3 regions of the Mycobacterium sp. ML4 genome follow, and region 3 is predicted to be linked to each of the others. Evidence: predicted binding sites of a transcription regulator. Region 3 holds the regulator's gene; each other region holds the start of a gene.
The links. The regulator HspR, encoded in region 3, represses chaperone genes until heat shock. The targets are predictions, from matches to a motif close to ANNTGAGTNNNNNNNACTCANNT.

Region 1 (10,537 bases), on a different contig from region 3:
TAGCCCTGTTCGAAGCACACCTCGAGGCGGCGGCCGGCGGCACTGACCGCGAAGACGGCTCCGTCCTCCACGTTGTCGTATGCATCGTCGAAGGTCATGTCGCCCAACCGCTGTGATCGCGCAGGCTGGGTGGTGGTACCGCCGGCGGGCAGGCCGCGCTCATCCAGGGACAGATGCCGCAGCGGCGGTGTCTCGATCATCCACTCGGCGCGGTCGGTGTCCGGCAGCTGTAGATACGGGTGATAACCGAAGCACAGCGGCACCGCGCGGTCACCGGTCGGGCTGACCGTGGTGCGTATCGTCAGCGTCCGCTGGGCCAGTCTCACCGTTACCGCTAGCAGGTGCGGATACGGGAAGCTGGCCAATAACCGCTCGTCCGCTCCGAAATTCAGCTCGGCACCCAGTTCGTTGGCCGATTCGGACGTCACCTGCCAATTCGGGTACGCGGCCAGCACGCCGTGTATCGGCAAGCCGGCCGGGTCGGCTCGGACACCGTTCTCGCCCGGCCGCAGCGTGACCGTCACACCTTCGGCCGCATAGGTATCGGCGCCCAACCGGTTCGCCCACGGATACAGCACGGGGATGCCCATCGTCTTGCCCGCCGACAGGTACGCGTCGAGGCCCCGTCGCTGGCCGAGCAATTCCACTCCTGCGTCGGTCAGCGAGGTGCCGATCATGCCCGCTTCCGGCACGAACCGGGCCGCGACCGACGACGACGGGTCGCGCAGCGTGACGACGTGCACGGTCTCTCCTCGGGTCAGCGTGACAGCGGATCGTGCTGGATGTGTTGGGGCGGAGCGCCTTTGGCGACCAGCGCCGTCTTCGTGGCACGGACCATGGCGGGCCCGCCGCAGATCAGGATCTGCCGGTCGCCCCAACCGCCATACCTGGCCACCACGTCGGGCAGGCGACCCGTCTGGCGCACGTGCAGGCCCCGCGGCGGCGACACGTCGGGATAGTCGGCGGCCCAGGCAGGGTCGTTGTTGTATTCGGAAACGGGCGATACCGACAGCCACGGATTGTGCGCCGCAATCTGCCACAGCGTGCGTAGGTCATAGAGCTCGCAGCGGTAGCGTGCGCCGAAGAACAGATGTACCCGCGGGTTCACGGCGAAGCGGCTGAGGTCCATGATCAGCGTCCGCAACGGTGCCAGGCCGGTGCTGCCGGCGACCATCAGCACGTCGCCGCCGTCGCGGTCGACATGCATGCCACCGTGCGGGCCCGACAGCCGCCACCGGTCGCCAGGGCGGGTTTCGCCGACGATCGCGTTGCTCACCAGCCCGCCCGGGACGACCCTGACATGAAACTCGATGCCACCGCCCGGGTCAGCGGGGATCGCCGGGCTGAGGTAGCGCCAGCGGCGCGGGCACTGCGGAATCTGCACATTGACGTATTGGCCGGGGTGGTAATGCATCGGGCGGTCCAGGCGCAGCCGGACAACCGCCAGATCGCGCGACACCCGGGAGTGCTCGATGACCGTGCCGTCCACCCACGCGGGTGCCTCATCGGAGTCGGCCGCGCCGCTCATCACGCCGGTGAACAAGTTCAGCGACTGGTCGGCGGCGTGTTGGACGGCATCGGTCCACGCGCTGCCCAGGTGCGTGCGCAGGGTCGAATACAGAGCGCGGCGCAGCGTTCCGTAATGGGCGGGCAGCACGCCGTACTTGCGGTGATCGCGACCCAACTGCGCCAGGAAGGCCACCGGCTCGGCGGCGCGCTGGGCGACCAGCTCGCCGTAGAGCCAGTACATCGCCTGTGCGAATGCCGTGCGCTGGGCGTCCAGCTCGGGTGGAAACAGGTCACGAACCGTGGTGTCGATGGCAAACCAGTGGGTGTAGAAGCGGTGGACGAGCGTTGTCTCGGCGGGTCGAAAAGCGTCCCGCAACACCTGCAGCGCATCCCGGTCCTCGAGCCCCACGGATGCCGATTCTAGGCGCGCGCGTGCGATACGGGTCTCGCGCAGATGCGGCAAAGAAGTTAGAGTTGAGCGGAACAGACTCAACCTTGACGGCGTTGGAGTACGCGACAAGGTTTTACTCACACACGAGAACGGAGGGGTCGTGGACTCTTTCAACCCGACAACCAAGACACAGGCGGCACTGACGTCGGCGCTGCAGGCCGCATCGGCGGCCGGCAACCCCGAAATCCGGCCCGCGCATCTGCTGATGGCGCTGCTGACGCAGAACGACGGGATCGCCGCACCACTGCTGGAGGCTGTCGGTGTAGATCCCGCCACCATCCGCGCCGAGGCGCAGCGCCTGCTGGACAAGCTGCCCCAGATCAGCGGCTCCAGTTCGCAGCCGCAGCTGTCCCGCGAGTCGCTGGCGGCCATCACCGCCGCACAGCAACTGGCCACCGAGATGGACGACGAATTCGTCTCCACCGAGCACCTGATGGTCGGGTTGGCCACCGGTGACTCCGAAGTCGCCAAGGTGCTGACCGGCCACGGAGCGTCCCCCCAAGCACTGCGAGAGGCGTTCGTCAAGGTGCGCGGCAGCGCGCGGGTGACCAGCGCCGACCCCGAAGCCACCTACCAGGCGCTGGAGAAGTACTCCACCGATCTGACGGCTAGGGCCCGCGAGGGCAAACTCGACCCGGTCATCGGGCGCGACAACGAGATCCGCCGGGTGGTCCAGGTGCTGTCCCGGCGTACCAAGAACAACCCGGTGCTCATCGGTGAACCGGGCGTCGGAAAGACCGCGATCGTCGAGGGCCTGGCCCAGCGCATCGTGGCCGGCGACGTGCCGGAGAGCCTGCGCGACAAGACCGTCATCTCCCTGGACCTGGGCTCGATGGTGGCCGGTGCGAAGTACCGCGGTGAGTTCGAGGAACGGCTCAAGGCCGTGCTCGACGACATCAAGAACTCCGCCGGCCAGATCATCACCTTCATCGACGAGTTGCACACCATCGTCGGTGCCGGTGCTACCGGCGAGTCGGCGATGGACGCCGGCAACATGATCAAGCCGATGCTGGCCCGCGGCGAACTGCGCCTGGTGGGCGCCACCACTCTGGACGAATACCGCAAGTACATCGAGAAGGACGCCGCGCTGGAGCGCCGTTTCCAGCAGGTGTTCGTCGGTGAGCCATCGGTGGAGGACACCGTCGGCATCCTGCGCGGGCTGAAGGACCGCTACGAGGTGCACCACGGGGTGCGCATCACCGATTCCGCGCTGGTGGCCGCGGCCACGTTGAGCGACCGCTACATCACCGCCCGCTTCCTGCCGGACAAGGCCATCGACCTGGTCGACGAGTCCGCCAGCCGGCTGCGGATGGAAATCGACTCGCGGCCTGTCGAAATCGACGAGGTCGAGCGCCTGGTGCGCCGGCTGGAGATCGAAGAGATGGCGCTGGCCAAAGAGGAAGACGCCGCGTCCAAGGAGCGGCTGGAGAAGCTGCGCGCCGAGCTGGCCGACAAAAAGGAGGAGCTCGCCGAGCTGACCACGCGGTGGCAGAACGAGAAGAATGCCATCGACGTCGTCCGTGAGCTCAAGGAACAGCTGGAGGAGCTGCGCGGCGAGTCCGAGCGCGCTGAGCGCGACGGCGACCTGGCCAAGGCCGCCGAGCTGCGGTATGGCCGCATCCCCGAGGTCGAGAAGAAGCTCGACGCCGCGTTGCCGCAGGCCGAGGCCCAAGAGAACATGATGCTCAAGGAAGAGGTGGGCCCCGACGACATCGCCGACGTGGTCTCGGCGTGGACCGGCATCCCGGCCGGCAGGTTGCTGGAAGGCGAGACCGCCAAGCTGCTGCGCATGGAGGACGAGCTGGGCAAGCGGGTCGTCGGCCAGCGCCAGGCCGTACAGGCCGTGTCGGACGCCGTGCGGCGGTCGAGGGCCGGCGTCGCCGACCCGAACCGGCCGACCGGTTCGTTCATGTTCCTGGGCCCGACCGGCGTCGGTAAGACGGAGCTGGCAAAGGCGTTGGCGGACTTCCTGTTCGACGACGACCGCGCCATGGTCCGCATCGACATGAGCGAGTACGGCGAGAAGCACTCGGTGGCCCGGCTGGTCGGTGCGCCTCCCGGCTACATCGGCTACGACCAGGGTGGTCAGCTGACCGAGGCGGTGCGGCGGCGTCCGTACACGGTGATCCTGTTCGACGAGATCGAAAAGGCCCACCCGGACGTGTTCGACGTGCTGTTGCAGGTGCTCGACGAGGGCCGGCTGACCGACGGTCAGGGCCGTACGGTCGACTTCCGCAACACCATCCTCATCCTGACCTCCAACCTGGGGTCGGGTGGCAGCGAGGAACAAGTGATGGCCGCGGTGCGGACGGCGTTCAAGCCGGAGTTCATCAACCGGCTCGACGACGTGATCATCTTCCACGGCCTCGAGCCCGGCGAGCTGGTGCAGATCGTCGACATCCAGCTCGCCCAGTTGGACAAGCGGTTGGCACAGCGGCGCCTGCAGCTCGAGGTGTCCCTGCCGGCCAAGCAGTGGCTGGCGCAGCGGGGCTTCGACCCGGTGTACGGCGCACGGCCCTTGCGCAGGCTGGTGCAGCAGGCGATTGGTGACCAGTTGGCCAAGCTGCTGCTGGCCGGCGAGGTGCACGACGGCGACGTGGTGCCCGTCAACGTCAGCCCGGACGGCGACTCGCTGATCCTCGGCTAATCCGCGCCTGTTCGTCGGCGCCGGTCGCCCAGCTCGAATTCCCGGGTCTGGGCGCCGGCGTCGAAGATTGCTTTCAGCAGTTTCTGCGCGGCCGGCTGCGCGACAGTCTGGCGTAGTAGCTGATCTTCGATGCGCAGGCCGGTTTGCAGATCTCCGGGCGCGGCCGCCACGGCATGTTTGGCCGCGGCGATGGCCGACGGCGGACTGGACGCGATGCGCGCGGCGAGTCGGTCGACGAATCGGCGCAGCTGGTCGGGGGGCAGCGCCCGGTTGATGTACCCCCAGGCCTCCGCGGTTTCCGAGTCGACGTCCATACCGCCCAAAATCACTTCGAGGGCCCGGGACCGGCCGATCAGCCGGGGCAGTCGCTGGGTAGCGCCGCCGCCGGGAATGATGCCCACCGACACCTCCGGATGGCTCAGCACCGTGGTGCCCTGTGGGGCATAGCGCATGTCGAAAGCCATCACGAGTTCGCAACCGCCGCCGCGGCAGACACCCTCGATCACCGCGATCGTTGCCTTCGGAAGGTTCCGAATTCGTTCGGTGACGGCGTGGAAGAACGACAGCTCCTCGTGCAGTGCGAGGTCGTCGGCGGGCAGATCCTGGATCAACGAGACATCGGCGTGGGCGATGAAGATCTCCGGGTCGGCGGAGTCGACGACAAGCACCCGCACCTGGTCGTCGTCGACGATCTCTGCGAGCAGCCGGTGGATCTCGGTGAGCAACCCACGATCCAGCAGGTTGATCGGCGGATGATCGATGGTGGCCCGGCAGATCCCGTCCGCGCCGGCGACCCGGATTAGCCGGTAGTCCTCATACGTCACGCTTCGGAGATTTTGACGAATCCCTGCTGCACCAACTGCGTCAGTCTCGCCATCGCATTTCGGTTGACCTTGATGCCTGGAATCAGGTCACCGTTGCCCCAACCCATTGCCCTCGCGGTGGCACCGCAGAGTTCGATCTGCGCGCCTTTGGTCAACAGGCCGGTGATCACATGTTTGTAGGGGTTGCCGGTTGCGACGTGCCGGTTGGCGTTGTAAACCTCGTCGTCGAGCGTGACGTGTCCGGCATTGGTGTGGAATACGACGACCACATGAGGCTGCACTTTCCAAGCCGCGGCATCGGCAAGGACGATTCCGGCATGGAATAGCACGGCCGGCATGTCGCCTTCGAATGTCAGCGACGCCACGCTGAACGCGACCTTCACCTCTTCGAGGTCGACGGGGACGTCAATATGCAGCGATTCGTCAGGACCTGACAATTGAGTGCTCCTTCTCCGTTACCGGCGGCGTCCCCTCCGTGAAGCACCGGGACGCCGTTTGCGGAGGTACACCCTGAGTACGCGCCCACTCCGTCAGATTCACACGATCAAGATACTCACTCGAACCTTCATACGCTCAGTATGTCGCCAGCAGCCAAGAACCTCCGCGCGCTGGCGAAAGTTGCCCGCCGCCGCTTTCCGGCGCGCGGTGCCGCCGGTGCCGGAGGCGGAGCTGCCGCCATCGCCGTCCGTGCATCGGGACCGGTGCCGCGTCCCACTGCCGGCTAATCGGTCCACTGATCATTGACGTTCCTCCGTCCCACGGGTGTTGCAGCGAGGGCGTCGACCCGGTCAATGACGCATAGGCGATCCGCGATCGGCTGATCAGGATGCAGCTGGCCCATCGAAATGCGCGACGAAGACGTGGTGCCCGTCCACATCAGCGCGGCGACAACGTGCCGGGGGCTGCGCTGGGGTTTCACGCGCAGTCGCGGGTCACTTCGGTCGGGCTCGCCTGGCGTTGGTGCAGCTCTATTGTTGACCGCCACCCTTGCCGCCCCTGCCGAATGCGCCGCCGGCACCTCCCAACGAGCCGATCGGTGGCTTACCGGGTTCGCCGGTGCCGCCCGGCTGGCCCGGCAGGTCCTTTCCGGGTCCGCCGGTGCCTCCGGTACCGCCGTTGCCACCGGTGCCTCCGCTACCGGCGTCGGAGTTGCCGCCGTTGCCGCCGGTACCACCGTTTCCGCCCGCCGCGCCTGCGGTGAACTGGTTGCCAGCCCCTCCCAATCCGCCAACGCCGCCCTGTCCACCGGTACCGCCGCTTGTCGAGCCGTTACCGTGCCCGCCGTTACCGCCGTTGCCCCCCGCCCCGCCGGTGGCGAGTAGCCTGCCAGCGCTGCCGCCGGTGCCGCCGGCACCGCCAGCTCCGCCGTTGTCGCCGGCGCCGCCGTTACCGCCAGCGCCCCCCGTCCCAGGGGGGCCGCCGGCGCCCTTGCTGCCGAAGGCGGTGTTACCGCCGTCGCCTCCGGCTCCGCCGCCGCCGCCAGCACCGCCCCAACCCGCGCCGCCGTTGCCGCCAACGCCGCCGGCGCCGGCCTGTGTGCCAAACGCGAACGTCGCACCCCCCGCGCCCCCATTACCGCCCGTACCGCCTCTGCCGCCGTTTCCGGCGCCGCCGGCCCCACCGTTGCCGCCGGTGCCCGCTGTGCTGGCGCTGGTGGACCCGCCCCGGCCACCATCGCCGCCGGCCCCGCCGTCACCCGCGGTCCCGGTGCCACCGTTCCCGCCGGCGCCCCCATTCCCGCCATTGATGCTCGAAAAGTCGCCGCCGCCCGCCCCGTTGCCGCCTCGCCCGCCGGTACCACCGGTGGTCCCGCTGCCGGCGTTGCCACCGACGCCGCCACTGCCGCCCGAGCCGGAAGACGAGCCGGCCCGGCCGCCATCACCGCCTGTGCCACCGTTGCCGCCGACGGCGAAGCCGCTGCCGTCGCCGCCGCTGCCGCCGCTGCCGCCTCTTCCGCCGGTGCCCACGGTGCCACTCACGCTGCCGCCGTTTCCGCCGGCGCCTCCGTTGCCGGCAGCGGGGGAGCCGCCGTTGGCGCCGGTCGCCCCGCCGGTAGATCCGGAGCCACCAAGGCCGCCGTCGCCGCCCCGGCCCGCGTCACCGCCATTGCCGCCATTGCCACCGGTGCCGCCGGGAGCGACGGCGCTGCCTGCGGCGCCTTGAGCTCCGTTGCCGCCGTTCCCCGCTATGCCTGCGTTACCGCCATTCCCGTTGCCGCCGCCGACCCCGCTGGAGGCTTGACCGTTTACGCCGGTGCCTCCCACACCGCCGTCTCCACCGCGACCGCCGCCACCGCCGTAACCGGCGTCGCCTCCATTGGTTCCGTTTGCTCCGGGGGCGACGCCGTCCGCACCGGTGAGCCCGTTGCCGCCAGCCCCGCCCTCGCCGCCGGCGCCACCTGCCCCACCGACTCCGCCGTCACCGATCAGCAGGCCGCCGACGCCGCCGGCCCCGCCATCGCCGCCCGCACCGCCGGCACCGCCGATACCGCCGTCGGGGTTCACGGCGTTGCCCGCGCTGCCGGCAAACCCCGCAGCGCCGGCGCCACCGGCGCCGCCGGCTCCGCCGGTCCCGATCAATCCGGCGCGACCGCCGCCGCCGCCATCGCCGCCGGCCATACCCGCCAAAGTGGCCGTCCCGCCGGCGCCGCCGCCGCCGCCGTTGCCGTACAGCCAGCCGCCAGCGCCGCCGGTGCCGCCGCGCGCACCGGGTCCGCCCATTCCGCCCAGCCCGCCGTCACCGACCAGCCCCGCCGCGCCCCCCGCGCCACCGGTTAGCCCGGCCGTTGTTTGGTTGTAGCCGTTGCCGCCGTTGCCCCACAGCAACCCGCCGGCCCCGCCGTTCGGGTTAGCGGGCGTGCCGTTGACACCGTTGCCGATCAGTGGCCGCCCCAGCAGGGCCTGGCTGGGGGCGTTAATGACCCCAAGCAGTTGTTGTTCAACCGCCTGCAGCGGTGCGACGTTGGCCGCCTCGGCGCCGCCGTAGGCCACCCCCGCAGCCCGCAGCGCTTGGGTGAATTGATTGTGGAACACCGCGGCTTGGGCGTTGAGGGTCTGAAACTGGCGGCCGTAGCCGCCGAACAGGTTGGCGATGGCCGCGGAAACCTCATCTTCGGCTGCAGGGGCCAGCGTGCTGATTGGCGTTGCGGCGGCGGCGGCGATGTCGGTCACCACACCGTTGATCCTGGCCAGGTCGCCGGCTGCAGCCCTCAAGGCGTCCGGCACCGTGAGCAATGCCATAACACAATCCTCTGCATCGAAACGAAGACGTGAAGACGTTCAGTAACCTACTGAAGGTCCGCGATTAATGACGTGCCGCGACGTCGTCTCTAATGAAATTCACCGACATGGTTCGCGGGGAATTCGTAGACGAGTTCCGCGGTTGCCGCGGTCGTTTCCTCGGGCGAGCCCAGAGGGACGCGCAAAGCCGCCCTCGCGGGGTCTTGGGCGCCGCCGTCACCGCCCGTGCCGTCGCTCCAAGGACAGATCAATCAGCGGTCTTTTTGCTCCGCCGGCGCAGGCCGCTTCCGGCCCGGCGGCGCCACCGACTCCATCGCTCACCATATGGCTGCCGCAGAACGCCGATTCGCGCTGGTTCAGTCCGTGATTCGGTTGTGACCTGGTCGGATTCTCTGTTGGGCGCACCGAGCAGATACTCTGTTGGGGATGGTCCCGCTCTGGTTCACGCTCTCCGCACTGTGCTTCGTCGGTGCGGCGGTGCTGCTGTACGTCGATATCGATCGACGTCGTGGGCGCAGCCGGCGCCGGAGGTCATGGGCGCGATCTCACGGTTTCGATTACGAACGCGAGTCGAACGACATCCTGGACCGGTGGAAGCGCGGCGTGATGTCGACAGTCGGCAACGTCCCGGCCTACAACGTCGTCCTGGGCCAGATCCGCGGTGAGGCGGTCTACATCTTCGACCTCGAAGAGGTCGCGACGGTGATCGCGCTGCACCGCAAGGTGGGCACGAACGTGGTGGTGGATCTGCGGCTCAAGGGGCTCAAGGAGCCGCGCGAGAGCGACATCTGGCTGCTGGGCGCGATCGGTCCGCGGATGGTGTACTCCACCAACCTCGACGCCGCCCGCCGGGCATGCGACCGGCGCATGGTCACGTTCGCGCACACCGCGCCCGACTGCGCCGAAATCATGTGGAACGAGCAGAACTGGACTCTGGTCGCCATGCCGATCGCCAGTACCCGCGCACAGTGGGACGAAGGCTTGCGTACGGTGCGTCAATTCAACGACCTGTTGCGGGTGCTGCCGCCGTTGCCTGCCGAAACACCGCCGGATGAAGGCGAATCCGAAGGGCGGCGCAACGCCGCGCCGGGTCGTCCACTGGCCCCGACCGCCCGTGCCGAGTTGCCGCAGCGTCGGGCCCAGCCCGACCCGGCCGCCGGTGTGATGCCCGATCCCGCTCGCCGTGCCCCTGAGCCGGTGGTCCGGGAGGAGAGTCGTTCGGAAGGCGCCCGGCGTCCCCCGCGGACGGGACGCAACGGCCATCAGGCCAGCAACTACCAACTCTGAGGGCGCATGCCTCGACCTGTTGCGCTGATCACTGGGCCCACGTCCGGCATCGGTGCCGGGTACGCGCGCCGTTACGCCCGCGACGGCTATGACCTGGTGCTGGTCGCACGCGATGTGAAAAGACTCGAGCACCTGGCCGGTGAGCTGGGGTCCGGGGCCGGCAGCATCGAGATCCTGCCCGCGGACCTGGCTGAATCGGCCGACCGCGACAAGGTCGCCCAGCGGCTTGCCGCCGGCGTGCAGGTACTGGTCAACAACGCCGGCTTCGGCATGTCCGGCGAGTTCTGGGAGACTGAGCCCGCCGACCTGCAGGAGCAACTCGACGTCAACGTCGCCGCGGTGATGCACCTGACCCGCGCCGCACTGCCGTCCATGATGGATGCGGGAGCCGGCACTGTCATCAATATCGCCAGCGTCGCCGGCCTGCTGCCCGGCCGGGGATCGACCTATTCGGCGTCGAAGGCCTGGGTGATCTCCTTCAGCGAGGGGCTCGCCAACGGGCTGCAGGGCTCCGGCGTCGGCGTGCACGCGGTGTGTCCCGGCTACGTGCGCACCGAATTTCATAGTCGCGCCGGACTGG
Region 2 (10,537 bases), on a different contig from region 3:
CATCGCCAGGATGGCCGAACTGCTCACCGCCAACCCGGGGCGGCGGGGGTTGATCACCGCGAACGGCGGCTACCTGACCAAACACAGCTTCGGCGTGTACAGCACCGAACCCGGAGCGGGCGAATTTCGCTGGGAGGACGTACAACCGGCGGTGGATCGGGAACCCACCACCGTCGGTCTCATCGAGTGGGAAGGCACGGGGATTGTCGAGGCCTGGACGACGCCGTTCGATCGGGACGGACAGCCGGAAAAAGCGTTCCTGGCCGTCCGCACGCCAGACGCAGCCCGCGTGCTGGCGGTGATCACCGATCCGGATGCCGCCGCCGCCACGGTGCGCGACGATATCGCCGGGGCCAAGGTTGCCGTCGCCGCTGACGGAACCGCGAACCTCCAGTAAGCGGGCGGGTCACGGTACAGACTCAAAAATGCCCAAGTCAGGTTGGCGTGTTTATTGTCGTTTGCATACCCGGGGAGGTGATGCCACGTGCACGTGCTGGTGACCGACGCCGCAGGTACCGTCGGACGGCTGGTCGCGCGCCAGCTGATCGCTGCCGGACACACGGTCAGCGGTATCGCCGCCTACTCGCATGACTGCCTCGATCCGGCAGTCGACTTCGTCTGTGCGCCTCTGCACGACCCGATACTGCTGCAGCTGGCCGCCGCCGCCGACGCCGTGATCCACTTGGCACCGCTGGATACCAGCGCCCCGGGCGGAGCGGGCATCACCGGCGTTGCGCACGTGGCGAACGCCGCGGCGCGTGCGGGGGCCCGGTTGCTGTTCGTGTCTCAGGCCGCTGGACGCCCCGAGCTGTACCGTCCGGCGGAAACGCTGGTCGCCACCGGTTGGGCACCGAGTCTGGTCATCCGAATCGCACCACTGCTCGGCCGCCAGCTCGACTGGATGACCTGCCGCACCGTAGCCGCGGTGATGCGCACCAAAGTCTCCGCCCGACCCATCCGGGTGCTGCACGTCGAGGACCTGCTTCGATTCCTGGTCGGCGCCGTATCCAACGACCGTTCCGGTGCCGTCGACCTCGCCACGCCGGACACCACCAACCTGATCACCGCCTGGCGGGTGCTGCGATCCGTCGACCCGCGGTTGCGCCTGCACGGCGTACGCGGCTGGGACAACCTGTTTCCCGACGTCGACATCAGCGCGGCACGGGAAGTCTGGAGTTTCGAGTATGGCTGGCTCGCCGTGGACGCGGTGGTCGACACCGGCCGCGGCCTCGCCGGCCGCAGGCTCGATCCCCGCGGTGCGACCATCGGGTCGCGCCAGTTTCCAATGCCGGTGGAACCCGCGCCCCGCCCGCTCAACGATTCACTGCGCAGCGTGGCCCCCGACGGGCTCGAGGGGGAGTTCGACGATCGCGTCGATCCCCGGTTTCCGGTCTTCAGTACCGCCAGCCTCGCCGACGCGTTGCCGGGGCCGTTGACCCCCATCACGCTGGATGTCCAGTGCAGCGGGCTGCGTGCGGCGGGCCGGGCGATGGGGCGAGTGCTGGCACTGGGTGACGTGGTGGCCCAGGAGTGGGACAGCAGAGCGATCGCGGTCTTCGGCCACCGGCCCTACGTGGGGGTATCGGCCAACATCGTCGCCGCTGCACAATTGCCCGGCTGGACCGAGCACGCCGTCGCACGGCGCACCCTCGGTTCCGAGCCGCCGGCCACCGAACTGCTGCCGTTCGGGCCGCCGCAACCCGCCGGTCCGCGTGGTTCGGTTGCGAAGGCGGTCGTGACAGCGCGCTCGCTGGCGTTGCTCCGCCACCTGCGCGCCGACACCCAGGCCTACCTTTCCGCCGCGACGCAGGAGCATCTCGACGCCGGCGACCTGGCCACTCTGCCCGATTCCGCCTTGCAAGTGCGGATCCGTCTGCTGCGGGACCGCATTCACCAAGGCTGGATTCTGACCGCCCTGTGGGTGATCGATTCCGGGATCACGGCGGCGACCCTGGAGCACACCCGCGCGGGATCCGGCATCTCCGGCGTCGGCGTGATCATGGAAAGCGAGCGTATTGCCGAACAAACCGCGGCCCTGGCCGCGCTGCTGCGTGCTGACCCGACGTTGTGCGCCCTGGCCGCCGACGGCAACGTCGGCAGCATCAGGGCCCTGTCTCCGGCCGCCGCTGCCGCTCTGGATGCCGCTGTCGCCACCGTGGGACACCGCGGCCGCGGGGAAGCCGAGCTGGCCAGCCCGGCGTTCGGCGACGATCCCGGGTTACTGCTGAAAATTGCAGCCGAGACCGCGAACAAACCCGAAATCCCCTCGGCACCAAAGTCGTTGGCCCAGCGGCTGGCCGCCAGTGCCCGCGGCTCCCGGGAGCTGGCGCACGACACCACCATCCGCTTCACTCACGAACTGCGAATGACACTGCGAGAGCTGGGGACTCGCAGCGTGTCGGCGGATCTGATCGACACCGCCGACGATGTGTACTACTTGCTGTGCGATGAGCTGGTCACCATGCCCGTCGACGCCCGGCTGCGAATCAAGCGCCGGCGCGCAGAGCGGGACCGCCTGCAGGCCCAGCACCCACCCGACATCATCGACCAGACCTGGCACCCGTCGGACTGAGATTCAGGCCAGCGGTGCGTCCGGATCGGCCAGCCGCTCGGTGTCGACGGGTTCCCGGGAGCGGATCAGAGCCTTCACGTCGTCGAGCACATCCCAGACGTTGACGTTCATCCCGGCCAACACCCGGTCGTCGTCGTCGAGCCAGAGGGCGACGAACTCCCGGCCGGGGACGTCCCCGCGGAAGACCACCCGCTCGGAGCCGGATGCATGCCCGACATACTCCATGCCCAGGTCGTACTGGTCGGTGAAGAAATACGGCAGTTCGTCGTATTCGCCTGGGCGGCCAAGCATTCCGGCCACGGCAACAGCGGGTTGCTTGAGTGCGTTGGCCCAATGCTCGGTGCGGATCCGGGGTGCCGAACAGCGGATGCTGCGCGGCCGCGATGTCGCCCACGGCGAAGATGTCGGCATCGCTGGTGCGCAGGGAGGCGTCGACCTGCACGCCGCCGTCGGCCATCGCGAGCCCGGCCCGTTCGGCCAGTTCGACGTTGGGCTGGGCGCCTACCGCGACAAGCACCGCGTCGGCGGTGACGGCCGAGCCGTCGGCCAGGGTCAGGCCGGTGGCGTGACCGTCCTCGACAGTGATGCTGTCCACCTGGGCTTCCAATCGCAGATCCACGCCGTGGTCGCGGTGCAGGTCGGCGAACAGGGCCCCGACGGTTTCGCCGAGTGCGGTCAACAGCGGTTGCTTCGCGGATTCCACGACGGTGACGGTGAGGTCGCGCTGTCGTGCGCTGGCCGCAACCTCCAGGCCGATCCAGCCGGCACCCACCACCGCGAGGGAAGAACTCTGGGCCAGGACGGAATTGAGAGCGACGGCGTCGGGGTAGCTGCGCAGGTAGTGCACTCCGGCGGCATCAGCGCCGGCGATCGCAGGCCGACGCGCAGCCGAACCGGTTGCCAGCAAGAGCTTGTCGTAGACCAGCGTCGCGCCGTCGTCGAAGCCGATGGCGTGCGCGGCGACGTCCAGCGATTCCACCTGTGTGTTGAGCCTCAGGTCAACATGGTGCGCCCGGTACCAGTCCGAGTTCTGCACGGTGAAGTCGGCCAGCGACTTCTTACCGGACAGGAAATCCTTCGACAGCGGCGGACGCTCGTAGGGCAGGTATTCTTCCTCGGCGAACACCACGATCCGCCCGTCAAAGCCCTTCTGGCGCAGAGCTTCCACCGCCTTCGCCGCAGCCAGCCCTCCGCCGACGATGATGAATGTCCTCGAGCCGGTCATGATCGCTCCTTACTTTCGACTCAGCATCTCGGTCAATGACAACGCATTACGCACGGCGTGCCCACCCAGATCGTTGTTGAAGTACATCCATACGTCGCGGGCCTCGCTGGTCCACTCGGCGATACGATCGGCCCACGCGCGCAGCTCGTCGTGGGAGTAGGACCCGCTGTACATGGTGTCCTGACCGGGCCCGTGCATCCGGATATAGACCAGGTCAGTGGTGGCGCAGGGGATACACGCCAGCCTGGCGCCGCTCATCACCACGTAAGCGGCGCGGTGCCGCTCCAGCAGCGCGAACACCGCGGGATCGTTCCAGGACGGATGCCGTAACTCGACCGCGATGCGGATGGAGGGCGGCACCAGGCTCAAGAACGAGTCGAGCCGGGTGTCGTCACGTGCCTGGTCGGGATGCAGCTGCGCCAGCAGCACCCCGTGCCGGTCACCGAGGGCCTGCCAGCAGCGTTCGAACCGCTCGATCCAGGGTTCAGGCGATGCCAGCCTGCGGTAGTGGGTGAGGCCCCGATGCGCCTTGACCGACATGGTGAATCCGGCCGGCAACTGATCACGCCAGCCGGCGAACGTGGAGTCCTTTGGCCAGCGGTAGAAGCTCGCGTTCAGTTCGACGGTGTCAAAAACCTCGGCATATCGCCTTAACCGTCGGGCGGATGGCAGGCCGGCCGGGTAGAGCACATCCGTCCAGTGGTCGTAGGACCACCCGGAAGTGCCGATCCGCACGGTCATCGACGCGTCAACCGGTCACCTGCAGGCGCACGTCGTCGTCGAGCGACACGCGCACCAGCGCCGCCGCCAGTCGCGCATTGGAGCACGGTGCGAACGCCGAAAGTTCCGCCGGGTCGGTGGGGAGCTTGAGCTCTCCGGCGCCGGCGGTGGCACGCTCGTCGAAATGGGGGCGCACCCAGGTCCACACGTCCTGCACCTCACGCAGGAAGATATCGGCGCCGGTATCGCCGATTCCCTTGAACTGCTTCAACATTCGTGACACCTGTCGCGGGTCGTGATCGCAGCGGTGCGCGATTTCTCGTCAAGGCCGGCCTGCTCGGCATAGGTGGTGCCGGCCGCCTCGAGCAACCGCCGTACCCGCTGCTCTGAAGCATCCATACCGGCGGCGTACCCTCAACGTCGCGCAGCAAACCCGCACCCTCACTTGGGCGGCAGTGAACGGGCATGGTTCGCGCCGCGCGCCACCCAGGTTTGAAGCTGGCGTTTGGTTTTCACGCCATCGGCAGCGACGCGTAACCAGCCGCGGGTTTCCCGCCCTGCCATCACCATGGGACTGACGTACGCCAGCCCGAGCAACGTGTCGGTGTCTTCCTTCGGCACCCGGACCAGCAGGCCGCCCTCACTGCTGACGGCCACCGCCATGTGTCCGCCGATCAGAAACGCCAGCCCGCCGAACATCCGCATCTCGTCGATCGGCTCGGTCGCCAGCAGCTCCCGGATCCGTTCGGCCAGATCGGTGTCGTAGGCCACCTGCCTCAGTCCAGATCCACTCGAATGGTCAACAGGTCGGTGCCCATGGTCCGAACGCCAACACCGTTCAGACGCGGTAGTTTCCGCAGCCGCTGCCGTGGGTCGTCGTCGGGCAGCAGGTGCGCGGTCCCGGTGCGCCACTGCCCGCCGATGCGCACCCGAACCTTGGGATTGGCCTTGATGTTGTACACGTAGTCCGAATGCTCTCCGTGTTCGGAAACCATCCAGAACTGGTTGTCCACCACGGCGCCACCTACCGCGGTGAGCCGGGGCTGGCCCGACTTGCGCCCGATCGTCTCCAACATGGTGACCGGTAGCTTGCGGCCCAGCGGATTGACAACCATCCGTTGTATACGGTGCACGAACTGCCGTTTAACGCTCACAGCGGTGATTTTGCCACTGGGACCCCGAGTGCGCGCAGCCCCCATTCCGCTAGGACGTGGAAAGACAGTGACCGCCGCGGAATGGTGCCTGAGACCTTGAGGCTTTGCGCGGCGAGCTTGCTCCACTTGTCTCCGCACACGAAGACAGCCGCCCCCGGTGGGAGGCGGCTGTCTTCGTCGAGTGTGGGGCTACGAGCCTGGGGCTAGGTCCCGGCGTAGGCGACGAACTGACCGTTGACGAAGACGCCCCACTGGTTGACGGCCGGGTTGAACACGACCGGATATTGCGGCCCATTGAGCTCCGGTGACCACACGGCGGGAAGACCGTAGCGAACAGGGTCGTTGTAGTGCCCCGGCGGGGGGAATCCATTTTGCCCAGGGGGAAGTGGGCTGCCCGGTCCATTGCAATTGACGCCCGGTCCGCCGTTACAAATCGGCGTCCCCGGCACATAGCCCGGCCCAGGCTGCTGGCCCGGTACATTCGGTCCCGGAATGTTCGGTCCGGGCACATTCGGCCCGGGACCACCCGGTCCGGACGGATCGGCTTGCGCGAAACCGGCGCCAATTCCGAGCGCGGCTGACCCCAGTGCACCGGTCATCGCGGCGGTGGCTGCAATCTTGCTGAGCTTCATGCGAACTCCTTGTCATGCGGGTGAGACTGCCACGCGGGCAGCGCAACAGCGTTGACGTGTAGTTGTTGTTTGCCCCAACAAGGGGTAGCCCGGCGCCGAGTGGGCTAAACGTCTTCACCCGGGATTTCTTCAGGAACCTTCCAGGTACTTGACAGATTTCGCCGGGCGGCCCGCGAGCTGCCCGGCGGGTCTCAGGCGGCGGCCGTTGCCATTTGCGCCATCGGTTCCAGGGCCTGGGCAACGATCTCGGCGACATCCGTCATGGGTTTGACGGTCAGCGCGTCGAGCACTTCGGCAGGCACGTCATCCAGATCGGGCTCGTTGCGCGCCGGGATGAAAACGGTTGAAAGCCCGGCACGTTGGGCGGCCAGCAGCTTCTGCTTGACACCGCCGATGGGCAACACCCGGCCGTTGAGGGTGACCTCGCCGGTCATGCCGACATCCGCGCGGACTTGGCGTCCGGTGGCCATCGACACCAGCGCTGTCACCATCGTCACCCCTGCGGACGGACCGTCTTTGGGCACCGCGCCCGCGGGCACGTGCACGTGGATGCGGCGATCCAGCAGCTTGGGGTCCACACCTAACTCGTCGGCGTGCGAACGCACGTAGGACAACGCGATCTGCGCGGACTCCTTCATCACGTCGCCCAACTGCCCGGTGAGCTGCAGGGCCGGCTGGCCTGGCCCGTCGGTGGCGCCGGCCTCGATGTAGAGGACGTCACCACCGAAGCCCGTGACGGCCAGACCGGTGGCCACACCGGGCACCGCGGTCCGTTCGGCCGATTCCGGGGTGAACCGCGGACGGCCAAGATAACCAACCAGGTCGGGTTCGTCGACCACGAGTGGGTCACCGGTCCCGTCCGATCTGGAAGCGAGTTTGGTGGTCACCTTGCGCAGCGCCTTGGCCAGCAGCCGTTCGAACTGCCGAACGCCGGGCTCGCGGGTGTAGTCGGCGGCGATCCTGCGCAGCGCGGCATCCGTGACCGTGACCTCGTCCTCGGTCAGCGCCGCCCTCTCCCGCTGCCGGGGCAGCAGGTAATCGCGGGCAATGGCGACCTTGTCATCCTCGGTGTAGCCGTCGATGTGCACCAACTCCATGCGGTCCAGCAGGGCCGAGGGAATGTTCTCGACCACGTTGGCAGTGGCCAGGAACACCACGTCGGACAGGTCCAGATCCAGATCCAGATAGTGGTCGCGGAAGGTGTGGTTCTGCGCAGGGTCGAGCACCTCGAGCAACGCCGCACCCGGGTCGCCCCGGTAGTCGGAGCCGACCTTATCGATTTCGTCCAATAGCACAACGGGATTCATCGATCCCGCTTCACCGATGGCCCGCACGATGCGGCCCGGCAGCGCACCCACGTACGTGCGCCGGTGCCCGCGGATCTCCGCCTCGTCTCGCACCCCACCGAGGGCGACGCGAACGAACTTGCGGCCCAGGGCACGGGCCACGCTCTCACCCAGTGAGGTCTTACCGACACCGGGTGGACCGGCCAGCACCATCACCGCACCCGAGCCGCGTCCGCTCACGACCTGCAGGCCGCGCTGGGCGCGACGGGTCCGCACGGCAAGGTATTCGACGATGCGGTCCTTGACATCGTCCAGGCCGTGGTGGTCGGCGTCCAGGATCCCACGCGCCGCCGCCAGGTCCGTCGCGTCCTCGGTCCGGACATTCCACGGCAAGTCGAGGACGGTGTCCAGCCAGGTGCGGATCCAACCACTCTCCGGGCTCTGGTCGCTGGCTCGCTCCAGCTTGCCGACCTCGCGCAGCGCGGCTTCGCGCACCTTATCGGGCAACTCCGCGGCTTCGACACGTGCCCGGTAGTCTTCCAAAGACCCTGCGCCGTCGTCGGTTTCCCCGAGTTCCTTGCGGATGGCGGCCAGCTGTTGGCGCAGCAGGAACTCCTTCTGCGTCTTCTCCATGCCTGCTCGCACGTCGTCGGCGATCTTGTCGTTGACCTCGGTTTCGGCCAGGTGCTCGCCGGTCCACTCGATCAGTACGCGCAGTCGCTCCCCGACATCGACCGTCTCGAGCAGCTGCCGCTTCTGCACATCGCTCAGGTACGACGCGTATCCGGACGTGTCCGCCAGCGCGGACGGGTCGGTCAGGCTGTTGACGTAGTCGACGATCTGCCAGGCCTCACGGCGCTGCAGGATCGCCAGCAGCACCTTCTTGTATTCCGCTGCCAGCGTCTTGATTTCGTCAGTCACCTCGGTCTCGGCGACCTCGGTCACCTCGACCCACAGCGCGGCTCCGGGACCGGATGCGCCCGCGCCGATCTGGGCACGGAGTTCACCGCGCACCACCGCGGCCGAACCGCCGCCAGGCATACGTCCCACCTGCAAGATCTTCGCGATCACACCGTGCGACGGATACCGGTCGTCCAGCCGGGGCGCGATCAGCAACTGCCCTGAATCGCTGGCACGGGCAGCGTCGATTGCCGCTCGCGCAGCGTCGTCCAGTGCGATCGGCACCACCATTCCGGGCAGCACGATGGTGTCGGTGACGAACAGCACGGGAACCGATTTGGCTTGAGCCATCAATCCTCCAAGAGTTGAGTCTGCTTCGCTTAACCCAGCCGGGTCCGGATTTGTTCCGCATCCGAATACGCCCCGCGCGGTAATTGGGTGGTGCCGCTCACACCCGTCCGCGTGCCCCGGACCCGGAGGACTCCGGCATGGGTGGGCACCGGCGCGAGCGAACGACGCACCAGGTACCTCACGCACTATCCGCCAGTCTGTTCGAACTACGTGGAGCCCGGTCAGGCCTTCAACGATCTGGTGCGCATCGCGCTATCGCGGCACCAGCCGCCGAAGCTGGGTGACATGTGTGGGCGCAAGCTCCTGCAGGCACGTCACACCCAGTAACGCCATGGTGCGGATGACTCCGCTCTCGAGAATCGAAATGGCCCGACGGACGCCGGCTTCCCCGCCGGCCATCAGCCCGTAGAGGTAGGCCCGCCCCACCAGCGTGCAGCGCGCCCCCAGGGCGATTGCCGCGACGACGTCGGCGCCGGACATGATGCCGGTGTCCATCAGAATCTCGGTGTCCCGGCCCAGCTCGCGAGCCACCACGGGCAGCAGGTGAAACGGCACCGGCGCCCGATCAAGTTGCCGGCCACCGTGGTTGGACAAGACGATCCCGTCCACACCTCGGTCGACGACGGCGCGGGCATCGTCCAGCGTCTGGATCCCTTTGACGACGAGCCTGCCCGGCCACTTCGACTTGATCCAGGCCAGGTCGTCGAAGGTGACACTGGGGTCGAACATGGTGTTCAGGTACTCGCCGACGGTGCCTGACCAGCGATCAAGAGACGCGAAAGACAGCGGTTCGGTGGTCAACAGATCAAACCACCAGTGCGGGTGCGGCACAGCGTCGAGGACGGTGCGCAGCGTCAGTGCCGGCGGGATCGACATCCCATTGCGCACGTCGCGCAATCGGGCCCCGGCGACCGGGACGTCGACGGTCACCAGCATGGTGTCGAAGCCCGCATCCGCGGCGCCCTGGACCAATGCCATCGACCGCTCGCGATCGCGCCACATGTACAGCTGGAACCACTTGCGGCCATGCGGGGCGGCGGCCATGAGGTCTTCGATGGCCGTGGTGCCCAGCGTGGACAGCGAGAACGGGATGCCGGCTGACGCGGCGGCCCGGGCACCGGCGATCTCGCCCTCGGCGTGCATCAAACGCGTGAACCCGGTCGGCGCGATCCCGAACGGCAAGTCCACCGGGGCGCCCATCACATCCCAGCCGGTTGACACCGTGCTCACGTCGCGCAGGATGGTCGGGTGAAATTCGATGTCGCGGAACGCTTGTCGAGCCCGCTCAATGGACAACTCGCCCTCGGCGGCGCCGTCGGTGTAGTCGAACGCCGCCCTCGGGGTGCGCCGCTTGGCAATTCGCCGCAGGTCCTCGATGGTCAGCGCGGCGTCCAGGCGCCGTGCGGTGCGGTTCAACTGTGGCCGCTTGAACTGGATGAGCGGAGCCAGATCCCGGATTTTGGGCACCTGCCGCTTGACCGCCATTCGTTCATCTAACCAGTGTGCGACGGTGGAGGGATGTTCGATTTACAGCGCTTCGTGGACGCGCAGGCCCGGGTGTACGACACCGTGCTCGACGAACTGCGCGGCGGACAAAAGCGCAGCCATTGGATGTGGTTCGTGTTTCCGCAACTACGCGGGTTGGGTGGCAGTCCGACGGCGCAGCGGTACGGCATCGCCTCGCTGGAGGAGGCCCG
Region 3 (10,537 bases):
GTCGACGATGCAGATCGTGATGGTGTCCACCGCTGCGGCGTCTTTACGGTCCCAGACAATGCGTGCCAGCCGGATCATCAGACCGACCAGCTGTGCCTCGAGATCACCGATCTCTTTGGTGATCTCGTCCGGTGGCTCGGAGTCGAGCAGTTGTTCCCGCGGCATTGTCAGCAGCAGCCGGCACGAGTCAGGATGCTGCTCTGCGAATGCCGCAGGCGCGTCGGCGGCCGCCGCTACGGCTTTGACTGCGGCGCTGACACGGGCTTCGTGGCCGGCGAGCGCCGCGTCGACCGCTGCGGTTTGCGCATCGAGGAAGCGGCGTCCCGCCCTGAGCCAGGCTCGTGCCAGCAGTCCCGCCCGCGATCCGAAGGTGTGATAGAGCGCGCCATTGGAAACGCCGGTGCGTGAGCTGATCGCCCGGATGGTCACCGCGCCCGGGCCGGACGCCACGGCCAGCGACTCAACGGCGTCCAGCACTGTGTCGGGGTCGTATATGCGTGGCCGCGGCATAGTGACCATGGTAACAGAGCATATGCTCTGTTAATCGGCGCGGGCCGGTCGCGCTGGTTCGCTGAGATGAATGACACAACGGCGTGTAGTCGCCGACGGGTGATCACGCCTCGAAATGGGTAGACCCACGGAATCATGTGCGCGATGGAAGCCGCCGAAGACCATCCAGAGGCGATCACTCTGGGCCTTCACGACGCCTCGCCGCCGCACCTGGTCGAGGCGATGGAACAAAATGTTGACCTCGAATTGGGCTGGGGCCGGCTGATCTTCGGTCAGACCTTCGCTAGCTCGTCCACGCTTGTCGAAGCCTTGCGCAACGAAGCGCCCGGACGACGGGACGTGTGTATCTATGCACCCGAATCGCACATCGTCGTTGCCAAAGCACCCACTGAACTGTTCATCGACCCGAGTCACACTTATCGGCTGCGATTGACCGAGCCGAACGACTCGGCACAGTCTTTGGAGGGCGTCACGGTGCGCACCCTGGGTTCCCGCGCCGAAGCTGACGCCATGAATCGGATCTTCGTGAAGTGCGGAATGGTTCCCGCGCCGGTCGAGACCATCTGGTACAACCACCTGCACGTGGACGCGGTGACCTACCTGGTCGCAGTGCGCAGCGACGGCACGGTGATCGGCACCGCCACGGGTGTCGACCACGAGGTGCTCTTTTCGGATCCGGAGCGAGGCGCGAGCATGTGGACTCTCGCAGTGGATCCTGGCGCAGCCGTCCCGGGCATCGGGGAAGCCCTGAGCCGCGCCATGGCCGAATGCTTTCGGCGAGAGGGCAAGGCGTATCTCGACCTTTCGGTCGCTCATGACAACGAAGGTGCGATCGCGCTTTATGAGAAGCTCGGCTTCCGTCGCGTCCCGGTGCTGGTGATCAAGCGAAAGAACACCATCAACGAGCCGTTGTTCACGTCTTCGCCGGAAACGGTTGACGACCTCAATCCTTACGCGCGGATCATTGCCGAAGAAGCTCTTCGCCGCGGCATCCGCGTCGAGGTTCTGGACTCCGAGACGGGAGAAATGCGCCTGTCGCATGGTGGCCGCACGGTCATCACCCGCGAGTCGCTGTCGGAGTACACCTCGGCAATCGCGATGTGCCGATGCGACGACAAACGATTGACGCGGCGTCTGGTGAAGGCGGCGGGCATTGTCGTGCCGCGGGCGCGGCTGGCCACGTTTGACGAAAACGACTATGCGTTCCTCGATGAAATCCAAGAGGCTGTGATCAAACCGCGCCGCGGAGAGCAGGGTAAAGGCATCACAGTGGGGGTGACTGGCGGCCACGGTCCGGACGAGCTCACCGCGGCGTTGGCACGAGCGAGGGAGCAGGACCCGGAAGTCTTGATCGAAAAGCGGGCGCACGGCGACGACCTGCGCTTGGTGGTGATCGATGGCCGGGTGGTGGCGGCAGCGTTGAGGATGCCTCCGGAAGTGATCGGTACCGGTAAGCACAGTGTGCGCGCGTTGATCGAGGCCGAGAGCCGACGGCGTTCTGCCGCTACCGGCGGTGAGTCTCGCATCCCTGTCGATGACCTTCTGCAGGAGACGATCACCAAGGCGGGTTGGCAGCTGGATGACGTATTGCCGCAAGGCACCGTGCTACGGGTTCGCGCGACCGCCAACCTGCATCAGGGCGGGAAGTTGCGTGACGTGACCGGCCAAGTGAATGAGAAGTTATGTCAGGTAGCGGTCAAGGCGGCCGAGGTGATCGGAATCCCGGTGGCCGGCATCGATCTTCTCGTGCCTGACGTCACGGCCGCCGACTACACCTTTATCGAGGCCAACGAGCGACCCGGCTTGGCCAATCACGAACCGCAACCCACAGTCGCGGCGTTCGTAGACTTCCTGTTCCCCGGTCAACCTCGACCGCCGTTGCCCTGGACTCCGGAAGAGTCAAGCACCGAAGGCCGGGGCGGCCAGCCGGGCTGATGCCGCGTCGTTGCCGGCACTTGAGGCGCGGCTGGTCGGCGATTCTCACCAAGCTTTCGGAATCCTCGGTGCCGACTTGCCGCGGTGGGCGTCGGGAATCCCAACCGCAACCGCATCCTCTGTCAAACCACGCCGTAGCCGAGACGTTTCGCTGCGCTGGCGATGCGGCCGGCTAGATCGGGATGGGCCAGGGGCAGCGATATTCTCGGCCGGGCCGGCATCGCAGATGTGGCCGGTGTAAACAGTGCCAGGCATGGGTCGCCAGCGAATCGGTTGTTGTAGCGCAGGCCGTCGAGATGGGGGAATGCCTCTGTAATGTGCCGCGCCCACTGCTGAGTCACGGTATGCGGGGCCGTCGAGATGGCGAACGTGCCGCCGGCGCGTGTGGTCCACGCTCCCTGGCTGTCTGTGGCGAGGTCGATGACCATGAGTGGGCGGGTGAATGACAAACCGGTTAGATATGGGCGGCCGAGTTCACGGTCAATGGTCCGGTCCACTTGGAAGGCCTCGCCGAGTGCAGCGCACGGGGTTGAGGTTCCGTACCAAACGCCATGCTGCACATGTTCAGCTTTGGGTAGGGGGTGAGGGTCGAACCGCAGCACCGGCCCAAAAGTGCGCAATGCGTTCCACGCCAGTATGTGCTCGCCCTCAGTGCGATGGACGCGCCACCAGATCTCGTCGACTTCGATCGCGCGCATCTCGTCATCGTCGATGCCGAGCGAACGCAGTACGTGCGGTGGTGGAGGGCCCGGCAGCATGGGGTCGACGGTCAAGTCGCCGCCCATTCGCCGATCTCGATCAGTCCGAGTACGGGCTCGACGGATTCACCGTGCAACAGCCACTCCCGCACCGACTTCGGTTGACCATCGATGCGCAAATCGGGCTGCGGGGTCATGAGAAAGCCGGATACCGCAGTTGGGTGCAGCTCCCTGGCGAGCAAGGCGGGCAGCAGCTCGTCGAGGCCGCGGACCTGCTTGAGTTTGGCTGGCTTGTCGTGGCCGCGGTCGACGGTCTCGAACTGAATCGCGGGGTATACCCACGTGCCGCCGTCGTTGATCGCCCATAGCGTGTGCGCGAGGCGGCGCTGCCGCACCCGGGAATCGTTGACGCCCAGCCCTTCTCTGACCTCGGCGGCGGTGTAGGCAGTGCTGTACAACCTGGCCATGTGGGCGGTGACATCGGCGGCGATCTCCGCGTACGCTTCGGGATCTTCGGTGAAGCCGGCGTCGTCGAGTAGCCGGGCCTCGTCGGCGGTGAGAGTGGCCGCCCACGGCCGATGCGCGGGGAGCGCCTTGAGTGCCGCGATCAGGTCGGAGCGGTGCAAGTTGAACCGGTCTAGCAAGAGTTGGTCCAGCTCATCAGTAGCCATCGGCGAACCCTTCACGCGTACTAACGTTAATTAACGGCGGTATATCACCGTTAGATGGATCTGCGCACTGGGCGAGAGGCTTTCGCGCCCTCGAGTCGGTGTCCTATTAGGCCGATTCGCGGCGCCTCGGAACTCGTGGCGGGATTCGTCGCGCCCCCCAGGGACAACAACGACACACCTTGGGACGACCCCGGGAACAAAGTTCGCACCCATGCCGTTAGCATGGTCGACAAGTTGAGTGAATCAGACTCAAGTCTGGGTTGACAGCATGATGCCGACCGGAGCAGTCTTGAGCGGGGTTCACTCAGCATAGTGCAAGACAGAAGCTCTACCTACAGGAGGAATCACTATGGCTCGTGCGGTCGGCATCGACCTCGGGACCACCAACTCCGTCGTCTCGGTTCTGGAGGGTGGCGACCCCGTCGTCGTCGCCAATTCCGAGGGCTCAAGGACGACTCCATCCGTCGTGGCGTTCGCGCGCAACGGCGAAGTGCTGGTTGGCCAGCCCGCCAAGAACCAGGCGGTGACTAACGTCGACCGCACCATCCGTTCGGTGAAGCGGCACATGGGCAGCGACTGGTCCATCGAGATCGACGGCAAGAAGTACACCGCGCCCGAGATCAGCGCCCGCGTGCTGATGAAGCTCAAGCGCGATGCGGAGGCCTACCTCGGTGAGGACATCACCGACGCGGTCATCACCGTGCCCGCCTACTTCAACGACGCCCAGCGTCAGGCGACCAAGGACGCCGGCCAGATCGCCGGTCTCAACGTGTTGCGCATCGTCAACGAACCGACCGCGGCCGCACTGGCTTACGGCCTGGACAAGGGCGAGAAGGAACAGACCATCCTGGTCTTCGACCTCGGCGGCGGTACCTTCGACGTCTCGCTGCTCGAGATCGGCGAGGGTGTGGTCGAGGTGCGCGCCACCAGCGGCGACAACCACCTCGGTGGTGACGACTGGGACCAGCGCGTTGTCGACTGGCTCGTTGAGAAGTTCAAGGGCACCAGCGGCATCGACCTGACCAAGGACAAGATGGCTATGCAGCGGCTTCGGGAAGCCGCCGAAAAGGCCAAGATCGAACTCTCGAGCTCGCAGAGCACCTCGATCAACCTGCCCTACATCACCGTCGACGCGGACAAGAACCCGCTGTTCCTCGACGAGCAGCTCACCCGGGCCGAATTCCAGCGCATCACCCAAGACCTGCTGGACCGTACCCGCAAACCGTTCCAGTCGGTGATCGCCGACGCCGGGATCTCGGTGAGCGACATCGATCACGTGGTGCTGGTCGGCGGTTCGACCCGCATGCCCGCGGTCAGCGACCTGGTCAAGGAGATGACCGGCGGCAAGGAGCCCAACAAGGGAGTGAATCCCGATGAAGTTGTGGCGGTCGGCGCAGCTTTGCAGGCCGGCGTCCTCAAGGGTGAGGTGAAAGACGTTCTGCTGCTTGACGTTACGCCGCTGAGCCTGGGTATCGAGACCAAGGGCGGCGTGATGACCAAGCTCATCGAGCGCAACACCACCATCCCGACGAAACGGTCGGAGACCTTCACCACGGCCGACGACAACCAGCCGTCGGTACAGATTCAGGTCTACCAGGGTGAGCGCGAGATCGCGTCGCACAACAAGCTGCTCGGTTCGTTCGAGCTGACCGGCATCGCGCCGGCGCCGCGCGGTGTCCCCCAGATCGAGGTCACGTTCGACATCGACGCCAACGGCATCGTGCACGTCACGGCCAAGGACAAGGGAACCGGCAAGGAGAACACGATCCGCATCCAGGAGGGCTCCGGCATCTCCAAGGAAGAGATCGACCGGATGATCAAGGATGCCGAAGCGCACGCGGACGAAGACCGCAAGCGGCGCGAAGAAGCCGACGTTCGCAACCAGGCCGAGACGCTGGTCTACCAGACGGAGAAATTCGTCAAGGAGCAACGCGAGGCCGAGGGTGGGTCCAAGGTCCCCGAGGATACGCTGACCAAGGTGGAAGCCGCGGTCGGCGAGGCCAAGGCGGCATTGGCCGGTGATGACATCAGCGCGATCAAGTCGGCGATGGAGAAGCTGGGCCAAGAGTCCCAGGCGCTCGGACAGGCGATCTACGAGGCCGCGCAGGCCGAGGGCGCCGCCGCCGGTGGCGGACAGCCAGGTGGCGGGTTCGACCAGGCCGGCTCGGACGACGTCGTGGACGCGGAGGTGGTCGACGACGACCGGGAGTCCAAGTGACGGACGGAAATCCACAGGAGCCGGTGACTGTCACCGACAAGCGGCGGATCGATCCCGAAACTGGTGAAGTGCGGCACAGCCCTCCCGGCGCTCCGGCGCCGGGAGCGGCGGTCGCGCCCGACTCGTCGGACAAGGTGGCGGAGCTGACCGCCGACCTGCAACGGGTGCAGGCGGACTTCGCCAACTACCGCAAACGGGCGATGCGCGACCAGCAGGCCGCGGCCGAACGAGCCAGGGCCGCCGTGGTCGGCGAACTGCTGCACGCGGTGGACGACATCGAGCGGGCGCGCAAGCACGGTGATTTGGAGTCCGGTCCGCTCAAGGCCGTCGCCGACAAGCTGATGAACGTGTTGACTGGCCTGGGGCTCAAGCCATTTGGTGAAGAAGGTGAGGATTTCGACCCGGTGTTACACGAAGCCGTGCAGCACGAGGGCAGTGGCGGCCAAGACGCGAAGCCGGTGATCGGCACGGTGATGCGACAGGGCTACCAGCTGGGCGAGCACGTGTTGCGCAATGCACTGGTCGCGGTCGTCGAAACCGTCGCCGATCGGCCTGCCGAGCACGATCCGGTCGACGCGAATGAAACCGGACAGGCCGACACGACCGATAACGCCGACGGCTCCGGTGACTGATTCCACTTTCAAGGCACAGAATCAACAGAATCAACGAGAGAGGTAAGGAGGTGACGCGACATGGCTCAACGTGAATGGGTCGAAAAAGACTTCTATAAGGAGCTTGGCGTCCCCTCCGATGCCGACGCCAAGCAGATCAAGACTGCGTACCGCAAGCTGGCCTCCGATCTGCATCCGGACAAGAATCCCGCCGGAGCCGAACGGTTCAAAGCCGTCTCCGAGGCGTACAGCGTCTTGTCTGATGAAGCCAAACGCAAAGAGTACGACGAAACCCGCCGGTTGTTCGCCGGCGGCGGCTTTGGTGGCCGTCGGTTCGATGCGGGTGGTTTCGGCGGCTTCGGCGGAGGTGGCGATGGCGCCGAGTTCAACCTGAACGACTTGTTCGACGCCGCCGGCCGGTCCGGCGGCGCCAACATCGGCGACCTGTTCGGCGGCCTGTTCGGCCGCGGTGGCAGCACCCGGCCGAGTAGGCCGCGGCGCGGCAACGACCTGGAGACCGAGACGGAACTGGATTTCGTCGAGGCCGCCAAGGGTGTGGCGATGCCGCTACGGCTGACCAGCCCGGCGCCGTGTACCAATTGCCATGGCAGCGGCGCGCGTCCGGGCACCAGCCCGAAGGTGTGCCCGAACTGCAACGGCTCGGGGGTGATCAGCCGCAACCAGGGTGCATTCGGTTTCTCCGAGCCCTGCACCGAATGCCGGGGCAGCGGTTCGATCATCGAGCACCCGTGTGAGGAGTGTGGCGGCAACGGGGCCACTACCCGCACCCGGACCATCAACGTGCGGATCCCACCCGGTGTCGAGGACGGTCAGCGGATCAGGCTGGCCGGGCAGGGTGAGGCCGGGCTGCGCGGTGCTCCGTCGGGTGACCTGTATGTCACCGTCCATGTGCGCCCGGACAAGGTGTTCGGCCGCGACGGCGACGACCTCACCGTGACCGTACCGGTTAGCTTCACCGAATTGGCTTTGGGCTCAACGCTTTCAGTGCCCACGCTGGATGGCAAGGTCGGCGTTCGGGTGCCCAAGGGTACCGCGGACGGCCGGATCCTTCGGGTGCGTGGACGCGGTGTGCCCAAGCGCAGCGGCGGCAGCGGCGACCTGCTCGTCACCGTCAAGGTCGCGGTCCCGCCGAACGTGGAGGGCGCGGCTCGGGAGGCGCTGGAAGCCTATGCGGCGGCCGAACGATCCAGCGGCTTCGACCCCAGGGCCGGATGGGCGGGTAATCGCTGATGGCCATGAACCCGAAGAAAAGTGAGGAGTCGAGGACCTTTCTGATCTCGGTGGCCGCTGAGCTGGCCGGCATGCATGCGCAGACGCTGCGCACCTACGACCGGCTCGGCCTGGTCAGGCCCCAACGCACTCCCGGTGGCGGCCGTCGCTATTCCGAACATGACGTCAACCTGCTGCGGGAGGTGCAGCGGCTGTCGCAGGACGAGGGCGTGAACCTCGCCGGCATCAAGCGCATCATCGAGCTGACCAATCAGGTCGAAGCGCTGCAGTCCAGGTTGAAGGAAATGGCCGAGGAACTGGCGGTGCTGCGGGCCAACCAGCGGCGCGAGGTCGCGGTGGTGCCCAAGAGCACGGCGCTGGTCGTCTGGCAGCCGCGGCGCCGGTGAGCCGCGCCGGTGAGCGGAGCCCGCGGTAGCGGGCGAGCGAACGGCGCCATAAGCCGGAGCCCGCGGTAGCGGGCGAGCGAACGGCGCCATCGGATGTAGCCGGTGAGCCGCGCCGGTGAGCGGAGCCCGCGGTAGCGGGCGAGCGAACGATTGTCACGGCAGCCTGAGATCGTGGAAGAAGCCAGACACCTGGGTGCCAATGTTTGCGACGCCGGACACGAAAGCCTGCGTCGCGACGTCCACTGAGCTGGTGTTGAAGACCCCCGAAACGGTGTTGCCCTTATTCAACAGGCCAGATTCGAGCGTGCCGAAGTTGAAGAAGCCCGAGTCTTCCAATCCGCCGGCGTTCCAGATGCCTGAGTGGTTGGTTCCGAGGTTCAGCAGGCCAGACAGACTGCCGGCGCCGGTGTTGAAGAATCCGGAGGAACTACCACCGCCAGAGTTGAAGAAGCCCGACGACGGACTCGTCGTTGAATTGAAGAATCCCGGTCCCTGCTCGAAGTCGAAACCGAAGGAGTAGGGCCCTGCGGTGCCGTGGCCGAACTTATCAAACGTCGCCTTAACGGTGCTATCGATGGGAATTGGCTGGGACAGCACACTCGCCGGAACAGTCCATCCGCCGACGCCACCGTCATAGACCGTGATCGTTATTGTCGAGCACTGCCACCATGGCGGATAGGGAATGGGATAGCAAACCTTTTGCTCCAGTTGAACCTTGATCGGAATCCGCGAAATGGTGAACATGTCCTGAGTGATTTTGTTGATTTCGCCCTGGATTGGCAGCACGACGTCACCGTGCACGTCGCCTTGGTACGGGAATTCCGGAATGGTCACCTTGTACGAGAGGTGAACCAGGCCTTCATGGTCGCCTCTCCAGAAAAAGCCGTTGTTGTAGTCGCCCGAGTCGAAGGCTCCGGTGTTGACGTCGCCGCTGTTTGCCAGGCCGGTGTTGTAGTTGCCGGCGTTGAAATAGCCAGTGTTGTAGTTGCCCGAGTTGAAGCCCCCCGAGTTGTGGTCCGCGGTGTTGAAGCTGCCGGTATTGGTTTCGCCTGCGTTGAAGAATCCGGTGTTGTAGTCGCCGGAGTTGGCGATCCCGGTATTGGCGATGCCGGAGTTGAACAGCCCGGTGTTGGTGCTGCCGGTGTTGCCGATACCGGTGTTGTAGTTGCCGGAGTTGCCGATGCCCCAGTTGCCGGTGCCCGAGTTCCCGATGCCGACGTTGTTGGTGCCGGAATTGAACAAACCGATGTTGCCGCTGCCGGAGTTCAGGCCGCCGAAGCCGCGTTGGTTTTCGCCGGTCAGCCCAATACCGATGTTTCGGCTGCCGGTGTTGCCGAAGCCGATATTGCCGTCGCCGGTATTGCCCCAGCCGAAGTTGTAGCTTCCGGTATTGCCCATACCGATGTTGTTCAGTCCCGCCGTCAGTGCGCTGCCGGCATTGCCGAACCCGACGTTGCCGCTGCCGATGTTCCCAGCGCCCAAGTTGGCGCTACCGATGTTGCTGCCGCCGACGTTGTGGTCGCCGATGTTCGCACCGCCAAGGTTGTAGCCGCCGATGTTGCCGCCGCCGACGTTGTAGTCGCCGATGTTTGCGCTGCCCAGATTGAGCATGCCCTGGTCGGCCAGGCCGAGATTGAAGATCGTGCCGGTACTGTCGCGGAACAATCCGGCCAGGTTGCTGCCGAGGTTTTGGTAACCCGAGACGTTGGCCGGCGTGGACAGATCCAGCGAACTGGTGTTGAACCAGCCCGACATGGTGTTGCCCAAGTTCGCCAGGCCCGAAAGGGACCCGCCCCAGTTCTTGATCCCCGAGCTTCCGATGCTGCCGATTGAAACGTTCTGCCAGCCCGAATTGTTGGCGCCGACATTGAGGAATCCCGAAGAGCTGCCGGTGCCGGCGTTGAAGAAGCCCGACGACGGAAGGGTGGTGGAGTTGAAGTACCCCGCACTGGCCGGGATGTCGATGAGCGGGATGTAGATGGGGCCGACGCTGCCGTTGCCACCGATGTCCACCACGGGCGAGCCATCGGCGTTGCCGAAGTTGAGGTTCACCGCGGGACTGGCGACGCTGAATGTGATGTCCGAGAAGGAGATTGGGCCAATCGTGCCGACGACCTTACCGCCGATATCGTCGTCGAGTCCGCTGAAGGGAATCGACTGAATCGTGAACCCGTCGATATCGGCTGGGGTGATGTTACCGATCACCGGGATATCGCCGAACACATCGAGGTTGAAGTATCCGGTGATTTCGGAAACG

Region 1: the regulator HspR is predicted to act here: its motif matches at 1,982-2,004, upstream of clpB (ATP-dependent chaperone ClpB).
Region 2: the regulator HspR is predicted to act here: its motif matches at 8,853-8,875, upstream of lon (endopeptidase La).

Annotation. Positions count from the first base shown of each region.
Region 1 covers NZ_JBTNSY010000050.1:3,210-13,746, reverse strand. The annotation lists gene ACX9NE_RS28670 (aldose 1-epimerase) at 1-743, opposite strand, end outside; gene ACX9NE_RS28665 (FAD-binding oxidoreductase) at 758-1,918, opposite strand; gene clpB (ATP-dependent chaperone ClpB) at 2,061-4,607, shown strand; gene ACX9NE_RS28655 (enoyl-CoA hydratase/isomerase family protein) at 4,604-5,431, opposite strand; gene ACX9NE_RS28650 (DsrE family protein) at 5,428-5,868, opposite strand; gene ACX9NE_RS28645 (hypothetical protein) at 6,010-6,156, shown strand; gene ACX9NE_RS28640 (PE family protein) at 6,400-8,670, opposite strand; gene ttfA (trehalose monomycolate transport factor TtfA) at 9,097-9,957, shown strand; gene ACX9NE_RS28630 (SDR family NAD(P)-dependent oxidoreductase) at 9,964-10,537, shown strand, end outside.
Region 2 covers NZ_JBTNSY010000019.1:32,866-43,402, reverse strand. The annotation lists gene ACX9NE_RS20930 (acetyl-CoA acetyltransferase) at 1-397, shown strand, start outside; gene ACX9NE_RS20925 (Rossmann-fold NAD(P)-binding domain-containing protein) at 485-2,572, shown strand; partial or broken gene ACX9NE_RS20920 (NAD(P)/FAD-dependent oxidoreductase) at 2,576-3,797, opposite strand; gene ACX9NE_RS20915 (DUF72 domain-containing protein) at 3,807-4,538, opposite strand; partial or broken gene ACX9NE_RS20910 (endonuclease) at 4,546-4,839, opposite strand; gene ACX9NE_RS20905 (hypothetical protein) at 4,785-4,916, opposite strand; gene ACX9NE_RS20900 (TfoX/Sxy family protein) at 4,959-5,288, opposite strand; gene ACX9NE_RS20895 (nitroreductase family deazaflavin-dependent oxidoreductase) at 5,294-5,716, opposite strand; gene ACX9NE_RS20890 (hypothetical protein) at 5,875-6,303, opposite strand; gene lon (endopeptidase La) at 6,495-8,840, opposite strand; gene ACX9NE_RS20880 (alpha-hydroxy acid oxidase) at 9,093-10,325, opposite strand; gene ACX9NE_RS20875 (DUF1810 domain-containing protein) at 10,359-10,537, shown strand, end outside.
Region 3 covers NZ_JBTNSY010000039.1:13,358-23,894, forward strand. The annotation lists gene ACX9NE_RS27600 (TetR family transcriptional regulator) at 1-510, opposite strand, end outside; gene ngg (N-acetylglutaminylglutamine synthetase) at 646-2,445, shown strand; gene ACX9NE_RS27610 (RES family NAD+ phosphorylase) at 2,568-3,230, opposite strand; gene ACX9NE_RS27615 (DNA-binding protein) at 3,215-3,814, opposite strand; gene dnaK (molecular chaperone DnaK) at 4,164-6,032, shown strand; gene grpE (nucleotide exchange factor GrpE) at 6,029-6,664, shown strand; gene dnaJ (molecular chaperone DnaJ) at 6,725-7,894, shown strand; gene ACX9NE_RS27635 (heat shock protein transcriptional repressor HspR) at 7,894-8,280, shown strand; gene ACX9NE_RS27640 (beta strand repeat-containing protein) at 8,434-10,485, opposite strand.